DNA from 4 places in the Planococcus faecalis genome. Region 3 is predicted to be linked to each of the others. Evidence: riboswitches for the same ligand, from Rfam matches in the RefSeq annotation. Region 3 holds a riboswitch; each other region holds the start of a gene.
The links. Region 3 has a riboswitch for thiamine pyrophosphate ahead of AJGP001_RS09085 (YkoF family thiamine/hydroxymethylpyrimidine-binding protein). Riboswitches for the same ligand answer to the same signal wherever they lie in the genome.

Region 1: another riboswitch for thiamine pyrophosphate. It lies ahead of AJGP001_RS09780 (3-oxoacyl-ACP reductase); the one in region 3 lies ahead of AJGP001_RS09085 (YkoF family thiamine/hydroxymethylpyrimidine-binding protein).
Region 2: another riboswitch for thiamine pyrophosphate. It lies ahead of thiT (energy-coupled thiamine transporter ThiT); the one in region 3 lies ahead of AJGP001_RS09085 (YkoF family thiamine/hydroxymethylpyrimidine-binding protein).
Region 4: another riboswitch for thiamine pyrophosphate. It lies ahead of tenA (thiaminase II); the one in region 3 lies ahead of AJGP001_RS09085 (YkoF family thiamine/hydroxymethylpyrimidine-binding protein).

The regions. Positions count from the first base shown of each region.
Region 1 is NZ_CP019401.1:1,953,266-1,958,868, forward strand. It holds gene AJGP001_RS09760 (IS30 family transposase) at 1-307, shown strand, start outside; gene AJGP001_RS09765 (hypothetical protein) at 387-941, opposite strand; gene AJGP001_RS09770 (hypothetical protein) at 1,428-1,871, opposite strand; gene AJGP001_RS09775 (LLM class flavin-dependent oxidoreductase) at 2,301-3,608, opposite strand; gene AJGP001_RS09780 (3-oxoacyl-ACP reductase) at 3,687-4,439, opposite strand; TPP riboswitch at 4,588-4,688, opposite strand; gene AJGP001_RS09785 (hypothetical protein) at 5,082-5,519, shown strand.
Region 2 is NZ_CP019401.1:978,141-983,743, forward strand. It holds gene AJGP001_RS17470 (hypothetical protein) at 106-243, opposite strand; gene AJGP001_RS04740 (M20 family metallopeptidase) at 309-1,382, opposite strand; TPP riboswitch at 1,531-1,628, shown strand; gene thiT (energy-coupled thiamine transporter ThiT) at 1,725-2,300, shown strand; gene map (type I methionyl aminopeptidase) at 2,435-3,187, shown strand; gene AJGP001_RS04755 (TspO/MBR family protein) at 3,295-4,026, opposite strand; gene AJGP001_RS04760 (M3 family oligoendopeptidase) at 4,221-5,603, shown strand, end outside.
Region 3 is NZ_CP019401.1:1,824,551-1,830,153, forward strand. It holds gene AJGP001_RS09080 (hypothetical protein) at 1-313, opposite strand, end outside; TPP riboswitch at 1,287-1,392, shown strand; gene AJGP001_RS09085 (YkoF family thiamine/hydroxymethylpyrimidine-binding protein) at 1,484-2,074, shown strand; gene AJGP001_RS09090 (ECF transporter S component) at 2,076-2,657, shown strand; gene AJGP001_RS09095 (ABC transporter ATP-binding protein) at 2,650-4,080, shown strand; gene AJGP001_RS09100 (energy-coupling factor transporter transmembrane component T family protein) at 4,061-4,816, shown strand; gene AJGP001_RS09105 (sporulation protein) at 5,093-5,512, opposite strand; gene AJGP001_RS09110 (AI-2E family transporter) at 5,577-5,603, opposite strand, start outside.
Region 4 is NZ_CP019401.1:3,131,164-3,136,766, forward strand. It holds gene thiM (hydroxyethylthiazole kinase) at 1-720, opposite strand, end outside; gene tenA (thiaminase II) at 722-1,405, opposite strand; TPP riboswitch at 1,533-1,636, opposite strand; gene AJGP001_RS15560 (hypothetical protein) at 1,758-2,315, opposite strand; gene rlmN (dual-specificity RNA methyltransferase RlmN) at 2,525-3,598, opposite strand; gene scpC (succinyl-CoA:acetate CoA-transferase ScpC) at 3,868-5,391, opposite strand.

The DNA of each region.
Region 1 (5,603 bases), 130 kb from region 3:
ATCCATCACGTTTGATTGTGGGAAGGAATTCTCCAATTGGAAATCGCTGTGCAACCAGCACGACGTCTCGATTTACTTTGCGGATCCCGGCACGCCATCCCAGCGCGCCTTGAATGAAAACTCCAACGGCCTCTTGCGAAAAGACGGCCTGCCAAAGGAAATGGACTTCAACCAGGTAGACCAAACGTTCATTTCCTCAGTGGCTGACAAACGGAATAACATCCCACGGAAGTCGCTGGATTATCGCACACCCTTGGAGGCATTTTTGAGTCACCTGAATGGAATGGGTCTGTCTAGCTTAAATTGACAAACGGAATTATATGAAAAGGAAATTTCCAATATTCTTTACGCAGAGCTAATTTTCAAATCAGTAAAATGTCAATACACTAAAACTGTAGAAACTGTTCATATCCTTCGGTAAAAAAATTAAATTTTCCTTCTTTTATATTTTCGGAATGAATAAAAGTCAAAAAGTAATCTTCATCATTTTTATAGGTAATTTTAAAAAGCCAATTTTCTTCAACTTTTTCATTATTTTTATAGACAGACATTCGATGCTTTGATATTACTTTTAGATCATCTACGTAACCAGCTTGCAATTCATCTTTGGCATGGAGTTGGTTGATAGTCTGCTTATCATCCTCCGTTAATTCCAAACCCTCTTCTATTAATACATATTGCTGATCATACTCCTCACTTTTTTCTAAGTACTGTTCTACGATATAAATGCTATCTTTATTGTAAAAACCATAGTTTCTTGGAGTTAGTAGATATGATCCCTCAACCTCCCCGAATTCCGCAAGATCTTTTGCGCTTACCATTTCTTCAACATTGTCTTTACTAGGAGTGGGTTCATAATAAAACATGAACAGGAATATGAGGTAACCTGTAGTAATTAAAGCAATAAGTGACGAAAAGAAAATAAATAATCTCTTTTTCATAGCATCTCTCCTTTAGAGCTTCGTATTTCAGCAACTCTTTTTCTCCTCAACATACCATATAAACCCATTCAAAAAACAGGAAATTCTTACAATCCAGTTTAGTCTTTCTTCTTTGCCATATATTTTATTAACCGTCCTTAAAAGTACACCTACATGAATGAAAAAAGAAGATGCTTAGAACCAGTATCTTCTCCAGTTTGCTTTTATAAACTTCCGATAAGCTGCGATATGTAAACTAAATTAAATTCATCTTTATTCGTTAAATTGATATTTTGCAAACATATAAAATTGTTTAATGACATCTGAAATTGCTTTGGCAGAGTCTTATATCTTTTGGATTTGCCAACTTTTTATGCCTAAAAATCCTTTTAATTGAGAACTTTATTTTTAACGTAATATTTTCCGGTAGAGTTTGAAGTTTAGAAGAAAAGAAAAACCATGGATGAGTTCCTTTATAATTCCCCTCAACCATGGTTTATCTACCAATTATTCTATGCTTTTATTAAGAAACATCTTTCTTACTATACTGAAGTCATGCTTTAATTCTATCTCTTTGATATCCCATTTTTCCTTGCGGATTCTTTTAACGATCATCTCTAGTGCCTCTGAGAAGTAAAACATGATAAATTCTCGCAATTCTTCACTGGATTTGTTCCTCCATTTTTCAGGTGGCATGCCGATTTCCAAAGCGATATATTTCTTTTTCTTACTTAACCACATATTTTTGCAACCTTCAAAATCAATAATCCATATTTCTCCTCCTACTCTTAGAGTAAGAGCTATCTCCTCAAGTTCTGAGCAATAAATTTTGTTGCAGTACATACCTAACAATCGATTTAATTCAATAACATGAGGTAGTAAAACTTTGCCTAAAGTAGGATCGCCCAATTCTGAACCCATTGTCAAATAATAATCTGGTTTATTATTCATTTTTTTACATCTTCCTTTTCCTTTTACCTGCCCTTCTTTCTTTGTTCTCAGGTCCGGGATACCTTTCAACTAATCTTCTTTCAAGTCTAATCATTTTATTCCTTGGACCTCGTTTTACTGTTAAAACGTTACCACCATTTCTCTGCTTTTTCGAGTACCTTTTGTTTGGATCTGCATGTTTAGTAATTCCCCACTTCAGAAAATTTCCATCTCGGTCCTACTTTTGCAAAACTGCTGCTCGATGTCTAAGCGACGGAGCCTGCTAATGCCCAGCTTCGTTTACCTAAGATCTGTTGCTACTTCCGATAATTCATGATATGTAAATTGAGTATTTGATGAAAACTCTCTTCTTAATTTATTTACACAAGATACTTTACGCTCTCCGATATCTTACCTCCTTCACTAGTCCCTTCATTTTATAATAATTCATTATTCTAATCCTAGATGTTCACGGAAAGTATGCCCATCATATTGCTTTCTGAAGATTTCTCTTTTTTGCATTTCAGGGACAATTAGTTCAACGAAGTCTTCTAAACTACCGGGTAATGTAGGTGGCATGAGATTAAATCCATCTGCCATACCCGCTTCAAGCCAGACCGCCATCTGGTCTACGATTTCTTTTGGGGTGCCAATCAGCGTGAAATGACCACCGCCTGCATTGAGATATCCTAATAGTTCTTTCACTGTAGGTTGAGTATCATTAATAATTTCCAGTATTGTTTCGTAACGTCCAACTGGACCCGTAAATTCTTCTACCGGGGGTAATTGAGGTACTTTTTTATCGATTTCCCAACTAGAACAATCTTGTTGAATAAAGAGACTCAATTGTTTTAAAGCAGTTTCAATAGGTAATTTTTCATCCAATGCTGCTTTTTTGGCTAGCGCTTCTTCATGAGTACGGCCAACATACGTTACTAAGCCTGGGAATATTTTAATGTGTCGATTGCCGTCTTCATTTCTTTTAGCTTGTTCAGCCAATTTGTCACGGAACTTTTTCGCTTGGTTTAAATTCCAAGACACTGAGTAGACTGCATCCGCATATTTCGCAGCTAACTCAATGCCTTGTTTAGAGGCCCCAGCTTGCATGGCTACTGGTTTGCCTTGCGGACTTTTTGGCGTAGTGGAAGGACCTGCCACTTTAAAATAGGTACCTTTATGATTGACAGGTTGTATGTTTAAAGGGTTGATTAACTGTTTTTCTGCTCGATCATGAAGAAACTCATTACTATCCCATGATAGAAATAGCTTATTCATTAAAGTAGCGAATTCATCAGCCTTCTCATAACGTTTATCACGAGCAGGTAACTCTTCCATACTATGATTTAGTGCTTCCCAATCCCTCATTGACGTAACAAGATTCCAACCAACACGACCTTTGGTAATGTGGTCTAAACTTAATAGCTGTCGTGAAGCTGTGAAAGGATTAGAAAAAGTACTTGAAATGGTTGTGACTAATCCCACATGATTTGTCACTTGAGAAATTGCTGTCAAATTGACTATGGGATCAAACCAAAATGCCGGCATTTCATTAGAATCGTTAGCTGGAAATGATTGATTGTCAGCAAAAAACACAGCATCAAAGTAACCTTTTTCAGCTACCTGTGCTAAGGATTGATAATAGGAAATATCACCAATGCGCTCGACGCTTGAGTCAGGCATTAACCAAGCAGCTTGATGATGTCCACATCCATACAGCAAAACACCTAAGTGAAGTTGTTTACCTTTAGTTTTCGCCATTTATTTCACCTCAAAATACATCATAATGAACGGTTTTGCATCTCCGTTTTTTTAAATTTTCTTTGGCAATTTGAATTGTTAATTCATTGTCAAACCGCCATCTACTATGAAATTCTGACCCGTAATACCATCCGCATTTTTTGAACATAAATATGCGACCATATTGGCTACATCTTCAGGTGTCGTCACCTTTTTCAATGGCGTCGATTGAGCGATGAAATCGAATACTTCTGGCGTTGTAACAGCACTGGCATCCGTCGTTTTTAATAATCCACCCGAAACCACATTCGCCCTTATACCATATTGTCCTAATTCGGAAGCGATATTACGGGTAAAACCAATTAACCCTGCCTTAGCTGTTGTATATTCGTGGTAAGGCACGACAGGATTCTGGTATAAATTCGTACCAATACTTATGATGCCTCCATTTTGTCGTTCAATAAATTGAGGTATAACACTTTGAACTACATTGAATGCAGCCTTTAACGTACCATTTAGCTGTTTTTGATAATCATCCCAAGTTAGTTCTGTAAAGGACTTCTGTTTGGTTGGATCAAATTTAAAGTCTACTAATGCGTTGTTAACTACGACATCTATTCGACCAAAATACTCCGTCGCTTTCTTTACCAATACGTCTACTTCTTTACGATTCGTGACATCTGCACGAATTGCAATAGCATTCTCTTTACCGATCTCAGAAACGAGCTCAGCAGCAGCGCTTTCGCTTTTATAGTAGTTGATAACTACTTTAAATCCTTGTTGTGCCAATACCTTTACAATAGAAGCTCCTAAACCTCTACTACTGCCTGTTACCAATACTGTTCTACTCATCATATCCACTCCTATATTTTTAATCTTGCTGAAACTCAAATAATAAAATGATAGAAAAACAAAAAAATACGCAACCTTCCTAATAGGAAAGTTGCGTAAATACAGATAACTACATAGTAAAAATAAGACATCATCAGTCTTCTAGTATGTATTAGAGCCTACACTTTCCTACGCTAGTGTTAACTAGTTCAGGTTCAAAGGGTTTGAGTAAACACTCATCTCAGTTAAATAACACCCCTAGTGAATATATTTAAGTTGTCTTCAACAATGTATAGTCTTTAGAATTTTATGTCAAGCTGCAACCGTCAAGTAGAATAACTCATCATATTTCCGACGATAAGCTTTTGATGCAGCTTCTCTTTTTCCGATAAGCTGCGATATGTAAACCTACATCTTTTGAGATTCAAGTTTTAAACCTTACAGAACAGTATTCTGAATGTATCATTTTTTCTTATGAAATTAGTTCGGAATGATTTCCTCGTAAAGCCAGTAGAATCAAGGAAATGAATATAACTTAATTAGGATTAAGTTACATTCGATCGCTAAAATTTTTTTGAGTTTATGTTTTCGAATTATTATAACTAATAAACAATTTAGCTGTTATATTTAATTAAATAATAGAATTGGAATGAGGAGAAATAGATGCAGCCAACCACAATAATCGAAATAAGCTTTATTCTAGTTGTGACGGCGTTACTAAGTGTAGTAGCCCTTTTTTTGAGAAAACCGTTAAAAATCCTTATTTTAATAGCAGCAGGTTTTATTTTAATAGGCTCAATCATTTTTTACTCCACCCGCCTGATTATAGTGGAGAATCAAACAAACGAGGCTATTCAGCAATTAGATACTCACTTAACTAATACATTTAATGGCGAGTCTTGGGAGATTTTCGATACAGATGATTACGAAATAAAGAAAATTAAATTTTTGCATGTAATTTTTAATAACGAGCCGATGATAGTCTACGAGTATAAAGTAACTGAATCAGCTATCAAACAATTAAGTTTCTGGGGTAAGGAAAATGGAGATAATGCTGAAGTTCTATTGGAAAATGGGATAGATCCCCAACACATTGAATAGCAATGACGTTAAAGAAACGAATGTAACTTAATTCACATTAAGTTACATTCGTTCTGAAGTTATTAAAATATCCTTAGTTGATTA
Region 2 (5,603 bases), 850 kb from region 3:
ATTCACTTTTCTCTAAATACTGAGAGGTTCACTTTTTTATGTAAGAAGAGTAGCTGTTTCATGCTAATAAAAAACGTTCTGGCATATATGCCGGAACGTTTTTTATTAGCGTTTTTTAGTAGGCTGTTTAGTAGGAGATTGACCTGCTTTGCCTTGTTTTCTTTTGTTTAATACTTTGCGAATAATAGGATATGCTATAGGGCCATATTTGATTGCAGATTTCAGTAGTCTTCCAATTGCCATTTAAATCTCTCCATTCATAATCGTAGTGATTGTTGTTTTCCCGAGTTCTCTATGATGCAAACCTCTTACGTCAGTTGCGCATGTGCCAGCAAGATGTTTTTGTATGCGTGAACACTTGAAATCGTTACATATTCCGCATTGCCATGCCAGTCGTCACCACTTGGTCCAAATTCAATGGCACCTTCACCGCCGTTTACGGCTGCATAATAACGTGTGTCGGCTGCGCCGTGCTGACCAAACAAAACAGCTTGTTGTTGTGTAGTAGCTGTAATTGCTTTTTGCAAGCTTTGAATAAATGGATTGTCTTTTGTAGTTGTTAGAGGAGGTGTAGATCCCGAAGCTTTATAATCCATAGTAACGTTCAAAGTCTCAGCCAAGTCCACCAATTGTCGAACGATTTCTTCTTTTTGCTGTCCTGGCATAAAACGGATATCGTAAGACATTTCACAAACCTCAGGAACGACATTATAGCGTTCTCCTGCTTTGATGATGGGCAGATTGACAGAAGGTTGCTCGTAATATTCGGTGGATTCTTTTCGGAACGGTAAATCGGCGACGGCCAGATGGAATTTCATCGCAGATTCAATGGCGTTAATTCCTTCCCATGGACGACTACCATGAGCAGGTTTGCCTTTAAAAACCATATCCATTCTCAAAATCCCTTTAGATTGAAGTCCGACTTTTAATCCGGTAGGTTCTCCGCAAATGACAAAATCACCGTGGAATCCTTGTTCGACGAGCCACTTGGATGTATGGCGTCCGCCAATTTCTTCATCAGTGACAATATGTAACTGCACTTCGCGAGTTACGAGGGAACTGTCGAGTTCGACAAACGCCTGCATCATGGCTGCAACTCCGGCTTTCATGTCAGCAGCGCCTCGCCCATAAAGTCGATCTCCTTCTTCAACAGGTACAAATTGCTCTTTATGACCCGGAACTACATCAACGTGACCATTCCAGACAATCGTCTCTTCTCCTTGCCCTTTAACAGCTGTCAACATCAAGTAGCCTTTATTGTCATGAACCTTCACGGATTCTCCTTTGGTTTTTAGCCAATCGGCACAGAAAAGAAGAGCTTTGTTGGCACCCTCTTTGGTATCACTTTGAATCTTTATCAATTCTTTTAACAATTCAATCATCCTTTTGGCAAGCCTAATATCCCGGCTGCCTCCACCACCTTTCAAGTATCGTAACTATTCTCATCTTTACCCTATCACATCATCTTAAAACGATGTTGCATAAAAGAACAGCGTTGTGTACAATACAGGTGACTGTTAATATAGTTGTATACACCACAAGGGGAGCTTTTGCTGAGAGTGAACATTTGTTCTTACCCTTTGAACCTGTAAGTTAACACTTGCGCAGGGATGTGGATGGAAACCGGCTCTTACAACGACGCCAGGCTCTGTCCTGACGTCGTTTTTAATATGGTTTTATTCACGACCCTTCTGGTGATGTACACAACACCTAAGGAGGAAGTCATGAGAAATAAAAAAGTATTGTTGATGACAGAAATTGCAATTTTCGCGGCTCTTGGATTTGTGTTGGATTTCATTTCTTTCCGGATGCCACAAGGCGGCTCGGTCAGCTTGGTAATGATTCCAATTGTTTTAATTGCTTTTAGAAGAGGTGCAGGTGCCGGAATTCTAACTGGGATTTTAGTCGGGCTCCTGCAAATCGTTTCTGGATTTATCTCTGTCACCCCATTATCGTTTGGGTTTGTTGTCATGCAGGTCTTGCTGGATTATATTTTAGCGTATGGAGTTGTTGGGGTAGCAGGCATTATGCGTGCAAAGTATATGCAACATGCGCAAGCTAAGCAAACGGGTAAAATGATAACGGCTATAGTAGTGGGAGTGCTAATCGCTTCTGTGTTGCGCTACTTGGTCCATGTTATTACAGGTATTTTGTTCTTCGGCATGTTTGCTGAAGGCAATGTGATCATCTATTCGGTCATTTATAATGCAACTTACATGATACCGGTATTCTTGCTTGCTGCTTTTGTCTGTGCTGCACTTTTTGCGGCTGCACCGAAATTGGTAGATGCAGAAGCTTGAAATGGTAGAAGGCTGTCTTTTGACAGCCTTCTTTTCAATCTTTGGATTCAGGACTAGTTAGACCTGTAGAAGAGAATCCCTTTTAATTTTGTGGTATAATTCTTGAATAGAAAAGCTTGAAAGAAGGGTCATTGATGATAGCAACTAATGAAAAAGAGATTGAAATGTTAAAAAAAGCTGGCCAAATGGTGGCTGAAATTCGGGAAGCGATGAAAGCTGCCACAAAAGCTGGAGTCACGACAAAAGAAATCGACGAACTGGGCGGTCAATTATTTGAGGAGCTGGGTGGCGTTTCCGGTCCAAAATCAGAATATGATTTTCCTGGATATACATGTATCAGCGTCAACGAAGAAGTGGCTCATGGTATTCCAGGTAGCCGTGTCATCCAAGATGGAGATATTGTGAATATCGATGTTTCGGGGTCATATGAAGGATTCTTCTCTGATACAGGAATTTCATTTGTCGTAGGCGAAGGACATGCTGAAAAAGAAAAAATCTGTGAAGCAGCCGCTTCGGCATTTGACCGCGCGATGACGAAAGTCAAAGCCGGTGCAAAACTCAACCAAATTGGTAAGGCTGTTGAACGTGAAGCGAAAGAGCAAGGATTGTTCGTCATCAAAAACTTGACTGGACATGGCATTGGTAAATCACTTCACGAAGCGCCCCAACATATTTTAAATTATTACGATGCTTGGGAGACGACGATTTTAAAAGAAGGCATGGTACTTGCAGTAGAGCCCTTTATCTCTCAAAAAGCCGAGCACATTATCGAGTCAGGTGATGGCTGGACATTTATAACACCGGATCAATCATTGGTCGCGCAAATCGAACATACTGTATTGGTAACAAAAGGTGAACCGATTTTATTGACTAAACTAAACAGCTAACATAAAAAAGAGATTCGGTGGAATAGCCGAATCTCTTTTTTATGTTAGTTGAATGTGAATGCAAAAAATCTGCAGACAAGCTCGCTCTAATCGAGTCTCTCGCAGATTTATTGAGTAGGTGCCGTTCTTTTTTTTATGAGCAAAATACCGGTTAAGATAACGCCGCTCAAGAAAAGAGATGCGGTTGTTACTAACATTTCGTCTGTGCCGTGTTTAACAGCAATTCCAATGAACGCCCATATAAAGACCAAAGCGAAAGGAATATCCATATGATGAAACCGAATATGCAAAGCGATTGCAGTCGCGACTGTCAACATAATAACTGTCCACAGCTGATCGCTCAATCCCCAACCGCTCCAATTGTAAAAAGTTAAGACGAAACTGATGTTGGCAATAGTGGCTACACTAATCCATCCCATATTGATTGAAATAGGCAGCCGTTCAGTAAACGATCTTTCCGAATTTCCATATTGCAGGTAAAGAGCAATCAATGCTATCAAGTAGCCAAGCATGGCAACAATGGACCAGGCAAAAAATTCATAATGCCATAACAAGAGCCAACTTATATTGAACAGGCAGCTTAAGACAAAAAACAAAGTGATCTTGTGTGAAGGGGTCTGTCCTTTTCTTAAACGTATCCAGAAAGCAACAATCCAAACAGCCAGCAAAAGATAGATGATGGACCAAATTGAAAATACGTAACCGGCTGGTGTAAACAACACTAACAGTCGGTTAGACACGTCACCTGTAGTTTGATCGTTTAACGGCAAGGTATTTGCCAAAGTATTCATGACAACGACAGCAATAAAAGAAATTGTCATAAGTAAAATACGAATCATGCAGAATCCCTCCTTCATTTTAGTATACCTGTCGTCGTTTCAATCAACAATTAACCTTTTCCAAAAAAATCCCTAAACATGTCGATAAGGTGAAGTATTAGCTTGAAGAGTGGAATATTGTTCCGGTTTCGGAAAGAAAAATGATATACTAAAGAAGTGTTTTTAGAAAATTTAGTTTATCAGGAGGAGAAATTATGACAGTTACCTATCCAGAACAATGGGATTTGGACACGCTATTTCCAGGAGGAAGTGAATCGCGGGAATTGCGGTTACATATGGACGAAGCAGTAAACAAACTCTCTGAATTTGAAGCGCACGTCCAAAAGTTTGAAGTACTAACGACGAAAGAAGATGCACCAAAAGTTGCTGACTTGCTTGAACAAATGAGCCATGTAATGCGCCATCTCAGTCAAGCAGGTTCATTTATTGGCTGTTTGATGGCACAAAATACACAAGATAAAAAAGCAGGTATTTTAGAAAGTGAAGCTTCGACCTTATCTGCGCGCTTCCAAAACTCTTTTCAGAAAATCCAACAAGATTTAGTAAAGACCGAGGATGGCATATGGAATGAACTATTAAACGAAGAGTCTTTACGTAAATTTACATTTGTCTTAAACGAGTGGCGTGACGAGGCAAAAATGTTACTTTCTGAAAAAGAGGAAGGCTTGATTACCGCGTTAAGTATTGACGGGTATCACAGCTGGGGCCAATTATACGATATGCTAGTTGGCGAAATTAACGTTACAGTCACAGTGGACGGCGAAGAGAAGTCATTATCGGTAGGACAAGCGAATAATCTGAGTTCTCATAAAGATGCAGCAGTTCGAAAAGAGTCCTACCAAAAATTAGAGGAAGCATGGACAGAGAAAGAAGAATTCTTTGCCAAAACCTTGAATTCCATTGGTGGCTTTCGTTTGGAAACGTATAAAAAACGTGGATGGGACAATCCCCTTCAAGAACCCTTACACATTAATCGCATGAAGCAAGAAACCTTAGATGCGATGTGGGGAGCTATTAGTAAAAACAAACAGCCTTTTGTTGATTATTTAAACCAAAAAGGAAAACTACTTGGAAAAGACGGACTGGATTGGTATGACGTGGATGCACCAGTAACGGAAAGTACGCAACAGTTTTCTTATCAAGAAGGAGCAGAATTTATCCTTAAGCAATTTGGAAAATTTGGTCCGGAACTAGAGCAATTCGCACAGCAAGCATTTGAAAATGGCTGGATCGAAGCAGAAGATCGTCCGAACAAACGACCTGGCGGATTTTGTACAAGCTTGCCATTAGGTGAAGAATCGCGTATTTTCATGACTTATAGTGGCTCGATGTCTAATGTGGCAACTTTGGCTCATGAACTTGGGCATGCATTTCATTCTTTCGCTCTTCGTCCAGTTCACGCGTTAAACCGTTCGTATGCTATGAATGTCGCAGAAACAGCGTCTACATTTGCGGAAATGATTGTGGCAGATGCAGCTGTGAAAAATGCCAAGTCCAATGAAGAGAAAATTGCGTTGCTAGAAGATAAAGTTCAGCGTAGTGTTGCTTTCTTCATGAACATTCATTCGCGCTTCCTT
Region 3 (5,603 bases):
CTTGCAGGGCTTTTGGAATGCGGGCTTTGATTTTCTTGAATTCTTGCAACAACTCTTGCCCAGAAAGACCTTGAGCGATTAAGTCTTGTAAAATATCTGCAGAGAAATCGACTTCTTCGAATGTGGCAGGCCGGATGATGATCTCTGTCCCCGTAAATTCCATGACGGCTTCATCGGTGAGTCCAAGAGCCAGGTAAAAATCTTTGGGGATGCTCAATTGTCGTTGCTGCGAAACACGTACCCGTCTTTTTGCTTTTTTTCCGGGCTTCAGTCCGTGTTCAGACGCTCTTTTTTTCGGCATAATACCACTCATTAGTTTCACCCCTAACTTTAAAATAAAATTATTTATTTCTTTTTTTAAAGTATATCATTTTTTAGGGTGAAGGAACGTTTGACGAACTGAAAAAACATTGGCTACCGGCGACTTATTGAAGAGCCATAGAAAAGAAAGTGAATGTAACATAATTCACATTAAGTTACATTCAGATATTAAAAAAGCAGCTTAATTGATGCTCTAGCTCATTCTCTTTGTTTGGCACTAGTGTAAAGCTACTATTCTTGTCTTGTAATCGATTTGATTGCTCATGCAAAAATTCTCTCAAGCTACTAAACTCCTTTTTAAAAGTTCCAACTCGTTACTTCCTGACCAATTTGAATGTAACTTAACTGCACTTAAGTTACATTCAAACACCAGTCTTTGCTGGCTATTTCCCGTTTAATTCAGCTGTCCATTCTTTAAACCAATACGAGGCCAACTCCACTTTGGGGAGGTCCATCTTCATAAGCTTTTCATGAGAATATAGAAGAATGATGCTTGTCTTATTCCAATTCCATTTCACAGTGCAGTTCTTCCATTTTATACAAGTATTAAGCAAAGTAATCTTGTGATTTTCATTTTTACTAATACTATCCTATCGAAAAGCTACGTATGATGTTGCCCGATATTTCATTTGCAAAAAACATTCGTAAAAGCTTTGAAGGATTTTCGCAAGCTATTACAAACTATAAGCTCATGAGAAATCACAAAAAACTAACTTTACTTCTCCCCTACTGTCAACTCACCAAGCGAGGCGCGGTCACGGGCTCGGCGAAGCACTGAGACAGGTGTTCTTTTCTGACTTAGTGCGAGAGCCATGCCCAAAGCGATCGGAGCGACTTTCACCTGTCTCTCTTTCTCAACCCCTCTCGCCACTTCTACTGTCTCCAAATCCCCTCTTTACTTCCTCAGTCACTTCCTCTACACTAAACTCATCGGGAACAACCCGAACACAAAAACCGCATACCGTTTTCTGCACTAGGGGTGCCCACTTTGGCTGAGATGCAAGCGCAAGCTTCGATCCCTCAAAACTCGATCAGGATAATACCTGCGTGAGGAAGTGCGGCGCATTTCTGAAATAATTTCTTTTATTAATTATTTGTAGACTATGGCTGCATCTTCACGGATGCGGTCTTTTTTGTGCACATTTTTAAGGAGGAATTATTCATGGACTCACTGCAATGCGGCACAAACCCCATCGTCGGATTTCGCTTTTCACTGCATCCGATGACTGGCGATTTTATCAAAGTAATTAAAAGGGCGTTAAACGATACCGACACATCGAACGTTTGGATGCATACGGACGACGTCTCTACAGTAATACGAGGCAAGCAAGTTCACGTCTTTAATGTCGCTAAAGTTCTAGCCTTGCATACGGCAAAGACAGGCGAACATGTCGCACTGTCCGGCACTTTTTCAATTGGTTGTCCTGGTGATTCGTCAGGTGATGTCTATTTAGAAAAAGACGATGTGCTAGTAAATACCGACAATACACAACAATACGTATCTTCACAATTTGCGCTATACCCGATGAACAATCCAGATTACATGACAGTAATTTACCGTGAAGTCGAGCGCGCTAAACATCAAGGCGTTTTCAACGATTCCATGCATTACGCAAGTGGTATTCATGGCGATATTCATGAGGTATTCGATTTTTATGAAGAAGCATTCACCAATGCCCGCTCTGATAAACATCGCCATTTGGTCATGACCATATCCATGAGCATCAATAGTTCGTCTCATGGAGGTGCATAATATGTTGAAGTCGTGGAAATTAAAAGAAGTGGTATTGATGTCGTTATTTGCGGTCGTTTTCGGCATCGTCTATTTATTGTTTGTTCACGCAGCGAATATTTGGGCAGCTATAATTGGACCACTTGCTTATGAATGGATGTTCGGTATTTGGTTTATTGTATCAATAATCTGCATGTATATTATCCGCAAGCCGGGTGCTGCCTTTCTTTCTGAAACGATGGCTGCGGCAATTGAAGTCCTAATTGGCAATGCTGTCGGCCCGCGTCTCATTTTATCTGGTGTTATTCAAGGGCTCGGTGCTGAAGCGGCATTTGCATTAACCGGTTATAAGCATTTCACTATTTTGGTGCTTATGCTTGCAGGAATCGGATCAGCTGTTTTCAGCTTTGTTTACGGCTACTTCATTTCTGGTTATGCAGCACTGGATCCATCATTCGTCGCGTTAATGTTTACGATTCGCGTTCTTAGTGGGGCAATAATTGCGGGTATTGGTGGAAAGTATATCGGAGACGCTTTACTTGCGACCGGATCACTCCGCGGTTACGCCATTGCTCGAACGAAAAAAGGTGATATCAATGCCTGAAGAGATTTTCTCTTTAAATAGAGTGTCGTTTCACTTTCCTGAAGACTCTAAAAAAACCTTAGAAAATCTTTCATTCTCGGTTTGTCGAGGCGAAAAGCTAGTCATTTCTGGGCCCAGTGGTTGCGGTAAAAGCACGCTTTTGTATATACTAAATCGCTTGTATCCTGACAACTGCGATGGCTCAATTGACGGTGAAATTCGCCTATTTGGAAAACCAGCTAGTGATTATGCCCCTGGAGAAATCAATCACCGCGTTGCAACAGTTTTTCAAGATCCTGATTCACAGTTTTGCATGCCTACCGTTGAAGAAGAACTGGCGTTTACATTAGAAAACTTGCATACACCTTTTGAAGACATGGACATTCGCATTACCGCGGTTTTAGAATTGACGGACCTGACCTATCTAAGAAAAACCGTCATTCAGTCGTTGTCAGGTGGTACAAAACAACGAGTTGCAACTGCTTGTGCGCTAATCATGGACCCGGAAGTGTTATTGCTAGATGAACCGCTTTCTCACTTGGATCCGTATACAGCACAACAATTTGTCAACTGGCTAGAGAAACTACAGACAAGATCTTCTTTAACTATTGTCGCGGTTGAGCACAGGTTAAGCAGTTGGGGTTCCTTTTTCGAACGAGAAATCCAACTGGATGGGGATGGTCGGCTAGTAGTGGACCAGTCTTTTACACAGAGAGAGCCGGTTTTATTCCCCAAACGCTATTCTGCAATACGAGAGACCACAGCATTACGAACTGAAGAACTGTCATTCACGATTAACAACTGCCAATTGCTGTCGCCTTTATCCTTTTCAGTTGAACGCGGTGAAATAGTCGTTATTGCGGGACCTAATGGCAGCGGTAAATCCACACTCGTCAAATCACTATGTGGTATTTACAAAAAGTCGACCGGTACTGTTGAGTCAAAAGGCATTGGCTATGTTCCACAATCTCCTGAGTATTTGTTTTTGACGCAACAAGTCGCTCAAGAAGTCGCTTATTCAGGAGCCTCTAGTCGCTCAGAACTCGATAGATTAATGACAAACTTACGTCTGGATGAAATTCACAACGCTCATCCTTTCGCCATTAGCCACGGACAAAAACGCCGTGTAGCGATTGCCGCTATGCTCGCCGATAAACGCCCAGTACTATTGATGGACGAACCGACTTCTGGGCAGGATGCTGCCGCGCTGCTCGAACTCTTTGAATTGATTGACCAGCGCTCTCGGGAAGGTACAACGCTTTTGATTGTGACACACGATATGGAATTTGCGGCGAGCCTTGCTGATTCGGTGCTACTCATTAAAGGTGGCAAGTTGACAGGTAAATTTGCAGCAAAAGACGTATGGCAGAACGAAAGACTGCTCACGTTACACCATTTACTAGCACCAAAAGGAGTGGCTGACCTTGCAAAATCTTTTGCATGACATGAATCCTTCAATCAAATTTATCTTAGTGACGATTTCAATGCTTATTATTGCGTTCTTTTTTAATCCGTGGACGCCCCTGTTGTTTTGGCTAGGCATCATTCTTTTACAACTAACAATGAGTCGTACAAATTGGAAGCTATGGTTGGTCTTCATGCTCCCTTTTTCGATTGGTGCTTTTGGTTATTTATGGACTACTGTCGTATTCGGCGCAAATACTGGCGGTACCGTTATTTGGTCATTTGCTGGAATTGATGTGACTGATACACAATGGGCATACGCTTTGTCACTAGCTTTTCGCGTTATGGCGTTCTCGACTTTGTCTTTGTTATTCGCTTTTACGACCGATCCGGCAAAGTTTATTATGAGTCTCATGCAACAGCTAAAGCTTTCCCCGAAGCTTGCGTATGGTGTAATGGTCGGCTATCAATTTTTACCGGTTATGAAAGAAGAATTTTTACAAATCCAACAAGCTCAAAGACTGCGCGTTGTTGAAACGAAGAAATATAGTTGGCAACGAATACTAGCTATGCACCGTGTGTTAATTCCCATGCTTGCTGGAGCCGTTAGAAAGGCTGAACGATCAGCATTTGCTATGGAAGCACGCGGGTTTACAGGTAACATTAGAAGCGCTTATTACTGCCCTATTCGATTAGGTCGCATAGATATCTTCATGTCTGGTGTTTTTATGACGATTTTACTTATTAGCTGTCTTGGCGGCGTTTGGTTGAGCTAAAAATCTTTTCAAAAAAGGAAATCTCTTTAAAGAGAATTTCCTTTTTTTCGTCTTTCTTGTATTGCATGTTTTTTGTTTTGAATTTCAATTAATAACCTTATGTAATATTTTACATAGTAAATAAAAACAGAGCCTCTGTACCTTTTCAGTTGATTTGCATGGGATAAATAGGCTCTTTTTAGTTTATATAATATTATTATTAATAGATTTGACTGCATTGCTTTTCAATTGAGAAATTCTTTCGCTTTTATTACATAAAAAAAAGAGAGCTGCACTTCAGCTCTCTAACGGCCCATATGTGATAAGGTCTTCATCTCTTGCATTAACGCCATTTTTGACATGGACAATAGTTCGTAAAATCAATTTAGCTTTTGGGTGTTCTAACATCCAACGCTCATCTGGAACAATTTCAAATTGCTGCATGACCGTGTCTTTTGACTTGACCGATCCTGCAAACTCCATTGATTGTTTCGCAATGATGGTTTCAAAAAAATCAAAGTCGCTGTCATCTCGTGTATCTTCAACGAGTCTTATGACATTCAATTCGATAAAATCAATTGTCTGTTCTCCGTCCCCACCATCAAGATAAATCGTACCATTCAGTGTTTCGCCTTCTTCTAAATGTGGCATCTCAACCACTGTATTCACTTTTAGTGACCCAATGCCAATAGATGATAAAAAATCTTTAAACTTCATATCGTGGAAACCCCCAACTTTTGTTAGTACTTATATACCACAATTCGATCATTTTGAAACACGACTACAAATCTGTATAATCGTATTGATT
Region 4 (5,603 bases), 1.3 Mb from region 3:
ATTCATGAAAGCAAGTTGAAAATCTCCAGGGAGACTCACGCTTTGACTAGCTAGTTCACCAGCAATCGCAAAATAGCGCAAAATAGCGCTCACTGTTTCTAACGGATTTTCAGAATCAACAGCAAGACCTGCAGCGACAACGCTACTCAGTAAGCAGCCTGTTCCTGTAATCGAAGCCATAATCGGACTTCCAAAAGGAATTTCATCAACACAGTCTCCGTCTGTCACACAATCTATTTTGCCCGTGACCGCTACAATCAAGCCCAACTGTTTCGCAGTAGACATAGCAAGCTCTTTAACGTCTAGAAGCCCCTCTCCGGCATCAACACCTTTAAACTGCCACTCTTTACCCACTACAGCTGCGAGCTCTCCTGCATTGCAGCGAAGAACGCTGACGTCAACTGTCTCTAAAATTTCTCGAACAGCATGGATTCGGAAGTTACTTGCTCCTGCTCCAACAGGATCTAAAACAACCGGGATGCCCAATTGGTTTGCCTTTTTTCCAGCGATTAGCATACTTTTCAGCGACTCCGCGTGTAAAGTTCCAATGTTTAATGACACTGCCTGTGCTAATCCAGCGAGTTCCTCTACTTCTTCAGGCGCTTCTCCCATGATTGGAGAAGCGCCTATTGCCAATAGACCATTCGCTTGAAAATTCGATACTACGTGGTTTGTGATGCAATGAACCAACGGATTTTTTTGTTTTATTTGTTGAAACATGTTAAACACCTACTTTTTTAGTTGGCTCTATAGACCAGGATTCTTGTCTCCAGGCTTGATCCCAAAAGTTCAATTCATAATAACTACTTTTGCGGAAATGGTCTTTTAATTCTTTACGGCGTGCTTCTGGCAAGTCTTCTGACAACTGATTCATCCGTTCAATTTGTTCGTTGACCAGTTCACCAAATTCTTCGGACCCGTAAGTCTCAATCCACCGGTCATAAATCGGATGATCCGGTTTTGCATGTTTCAATCGCTCACCAATTTCGTAATACAACCAGTAACAAGGCAATATGGCTGCTAATACATCTGCCAATTCCCCTGCAGATGCGCGGTACATATGAGATACGTACGCATATGCTGTAGGTGAAGGTTCGAATTGGGACCAGTCTTTTTCCGTAACACTTAACATTTTCATAAATGATTCATGTAACGATAGCTCGGCTATACTGGTATGTGTCGCATGAATTGCAAAGCGTTGCGTCGTTTCCATATCCTTCGCTTTAGACGCACCGAGTGCCTGAATTTTAGCAAAATGGGATAAGTAATAAGCGTCTTGCATGACATAAAAACGGAATATCTCGACTGGTAATGTCCCATCTTCAATTCCCTTTACAAACGGATGATCAAAACTTGCTTGCCATAAACTGTTACATTCTTTTCTCACTTCTGTACAAAATGTCATTTTCCTATCTCCTTTTCTGTATCTAGTTTCCGTGCCTAGCTCTGACAGGCACGGTCAATTTTCTTGCACAAAATAAAAACGCCGCTCCCAATAAAGGGAAGCGGCGTATGCAGTCGATAAGAAAATAGCAGACGTTCCGCCACTTCCCTCCGCTGGTATGATCCAGATCAGGTTCAAAGGGTCCGAGCTTATGCTCATCTCAGCCGATATCCGGCTCCCCTAGTGGTGTTTTTATTTATGTTTTCGACATCACTATATCATAGATTCTACTAATTCTATAGTCTTTATACAATTCTTTTTGCTGGTTTGGTATAGAACTACGTGTACTTCTAAATGGTGTTCTCCAAAAACATTAATTAATAAACACGTCAATGTCATTTTTATTTTTCTCTACTAATTTTTCTACTAACCTATTATAGTCTTCCCCAAATTCCTCCATCCATGTTAGATCATTAACGTTTCCTCCCCCTAGTTTCTCCTCAAGATACGTATTGATATAAGCATTTTGTTCATTAATTTTTTTACCATATTGCTTTTGGAATTCTTCGGGTGACATATCTAGTTTTTCAGCTTGAGCGATAGCATACGCACGCACTTGCTTTCCACCTTCATCTTTTGTATTCACTGGAGGAAGTTTTTCAAATTCTTCTGAGGTTGTTTTTCCTGTAAGATGTGGAGAAATATCAAGGTTCATTTCCTGTACCTCTTGTTTGATCAACTCTACAGCTATTGCTGAATCCAAGTAATCTAATGCGCTATCGTCAGGATATAAAAATCGTAAATCCCCTATTGTAATTTCATGATTATTTACAATAGCGGCTACTTCATCATCTTCGTGTGTTGAAAGGCCGCTACAACTAGCTAAGGTGACTGCTCCAAGCAAAATTACTGTACACAGAACTTTCTTCAATCCCCCACCTCCTTTCTTAACCCATTATTTATAAACTTTTGATTAAAAATAATCGATTGGATGAATTACTCGTGCTACTAAGATTCATACGTTCTTATTGTTCAGAAAGTTTCATTTACTAAAAAAGTATTTTTTGAAAGACCATTGTTTAAAATAGTTTGTTTTCAGCATAAAAAAACGTTCCTGAAAATCAGGAACGTTTTTGCTTATTAAACGGTTACTTCTTTTTTCTCTTTTTTGATTTGCTTGCTTCGTAACTGTCCACAAGCTGCATCGATATCGGCGCCTTGCTCGTGACGTACGCCACAGTTGATGCCTTTTTTCTTCAATGCGTCGTAGAAAGCACTAATGGCTTCCGGTGTACTTTGTTGATATTGATCGTGCTCATCAACTGAATTGTACGGGATCAAGTTCACGTATGACAAGTGACGCTTATCTTCTAGCAATTTCGCTAATTGATGCGCTTCTTCTACATGGTCATTGACGTCACGCAATAAAATATACTCAAACGTGATGCGACGGTTGGATTTCTCTAGGTAATAATCGATCGCAGCCATCAATTTCTCGATTGGATATGCTTTATTGATTTTCATAATACGCGTACGCAACTCATTAGTCGGTGCATGAATTGAAATTGCTAGGTTTACTTGTAAGCCTTCATCTGCATAATCGTAAATTTTTGGCACGATACCGCTTGTTGAAACGGTGATGTGTCGAGCTCCGATAGCCAAACCTTTTTGAGAATTAACGATGTTTAGGAAGCCCATCAAATTCGTATAGTTATCAAATGGTTCACCGATACCCATTACGACGATGTGACTCACACGTTCTTCTTTTTGCTGCGTGTCAAAATGCGCTTGCACTTGCATAATTTGCTCAACGATTTCGCCCGCGTTTAAATCGCGGCTCTTTTTCAATAGTCCGCTGGCACAGAAACTGCAGCCAATGTTACAACCCACTTGTGTGGTTACACAAACAGAATTTCCGTATTTAAAACGCATTAATACCGTTTCGATCAAGTTACCGTCTTGCATTTGGAAAAGAAACTTAATCGTGCCGTCTGCAGATTCTTGCTTCACTGTTTCTTTCAACGTGCGAATCGCAAAGTTGTCTTCTAGCAACTGAACACAGTCTTTCGACAGATTGTTCATTTCTGCGAATTCAGTGACGCGTTTTATATACAACCAATCCCATACTTGCTCCGCACGGTATTTTTTCTGGCCGTTTTCTAAAAACCATTCTTTTAACTGGTCTATCGTTAATCCATAGATGGAATTTTTCATTTAAAGAACCCTCATTTCAAATTTCACAATTGCTTATTATAATACTAAAAATAACGCTTGACAACAACTATTTTTGTTTAGACAGAAAAATCTGATTAATAAATGCTTTTATACCGCCTATTTCAAAAATAAAAAAAGGTAAAAAGAAGGATCTTGCCTATACGGAATTGCCTGATTAATGGAAGCTTATTGGAAACAATAAAACCAAGCGCTGTTAAGCAGACCTGGTTTCATTGATTTTTATAGAAGCGTTTTATTTCCAAACTATTTTACACAGATACGGCTGCCTGCTGTTTTTTCTGTAGCATGGTACCGTTTTTTGCTAAGTCCGTGTGCCAAGAGAACGCTTTTTCTAAGACATGTGGAGTTTGCCCACCGCGTGTTAGCGCTTCGTCGTAATACGCGCGAAGTTGTGCACGATACGATGGGTGTACACAGTTTTTCAAGATAACTTCCACGCGCTCGCGCGGTGCTAAGCCACGAAGATCTGCATAGCCTTGTTCCGTGACAACGACATCCACATCATGTTCTGTGTGGTCAACATGCGAGACAAACGGAACGACGCTTGAAATATTTCCACCTTTGGCAATTGATTTTGTTACAAAAATCGCCAAACGAGCATTGCGCGCAAAATCACCTGATCCGCCGATGCCGTTCATCATGTTCGTGCCTGAAACATGCGTCGAGTTAACATTTCCATACATATCAAACTCTAATGCGGTATTAATCGAAATGAGTCCGAGACGGCGGATAATTTCCGGATGATTGGAAATTTCCTGTGGACGCATAATAATTTTGTTGCGGTAGTTTTCAAATTCCCCAAAAACTTGTTTCATTTTCGGTTTGGACAATGTAATTGAGCAACAAGATGCGAAATTTACTTTACCCGCATCCATCAAATCAAAAACAGCATCCTGTAAGACTTCCGAATATACTTGTAAATCTTTAAATTCCGAATCAACCATTCCGTGTAAAACGGCATTCGCTACAGATCCAATACCTGATTGCAAAGGAGCCAAGCTTTCTGTTAAGCGACCTGCACGAATTTCAGCACGTAAAAACTCAAGCAAATGGCCAGCCATAATTTCTGTATCTTCATCAGGTGGCACGATAGTTGAAGGAGAGTCCAATTGTTCAGTAAAAACAATGCCTCTCACTTTTTCCATATCGATCGGGATACCAACTGTGCCAATGCGCTGATCAACAGCGGTTACTGGAATTGGCAAGCGCTCACCTTGTTTGCCTGTATCATAGATGTCATGCAAGCCTTCAAATAATTGGGGCTGTGCCATATTAATTTCAACGATGATGTTTTTAGCATGTTTCGCAAACACTGCCGAATTTCCAACAGAAGTTGTCGGAATGATCATGCCGTCTGCTGTAATAGATAACGCTTCTACAATAGCAAAATCAATCGGTTCTGTAACGCCTGTACGAACCCATTCTGCCGTGTGTGACAAATGATGATCGACAAACAGCATTTCACCGTCATTAATTTTTTTGCGCATTGCCGGTTCTGCTTGGAATGGCAAACGTTTGTTGACAATCCCCGCTTCTGCAAACAATCGATCGATGTCTGAGCCTAACGAAGCGCCTGTGAAAACATTCACTTTAAAGCTTTCATTTTCTGCACGTTTCACCAAAGCGAAAGGAACCGCTTTCACATCTCCAGCACGCGTAAACCCGCTAAGTCCAAGTGTCATGCCGTCTTGTATCCATGAAGCCGCCTCTTCAGGTGTCACTACTCGCTCCTGCAACTGTTTGGCTTTGATTCGATTAACTTTCTGTTCCATTGTGGATCACTCTCTTTCACTATTAATTTTAATGGCTCTTTTGAAAATAAAGCGTTTTCATGAGCGTACGCTCAGTTTAAAATCGCATTTCACGTAAAAAAGGGTAGAGCATGTCATTATCGATTATCTTTTAATTATTAGATAATTTTAACTTATCCTGTTAAAAAACTGAGTTTTACAGCATGGACAAGCGTTAACTGTCACAAAGCAGA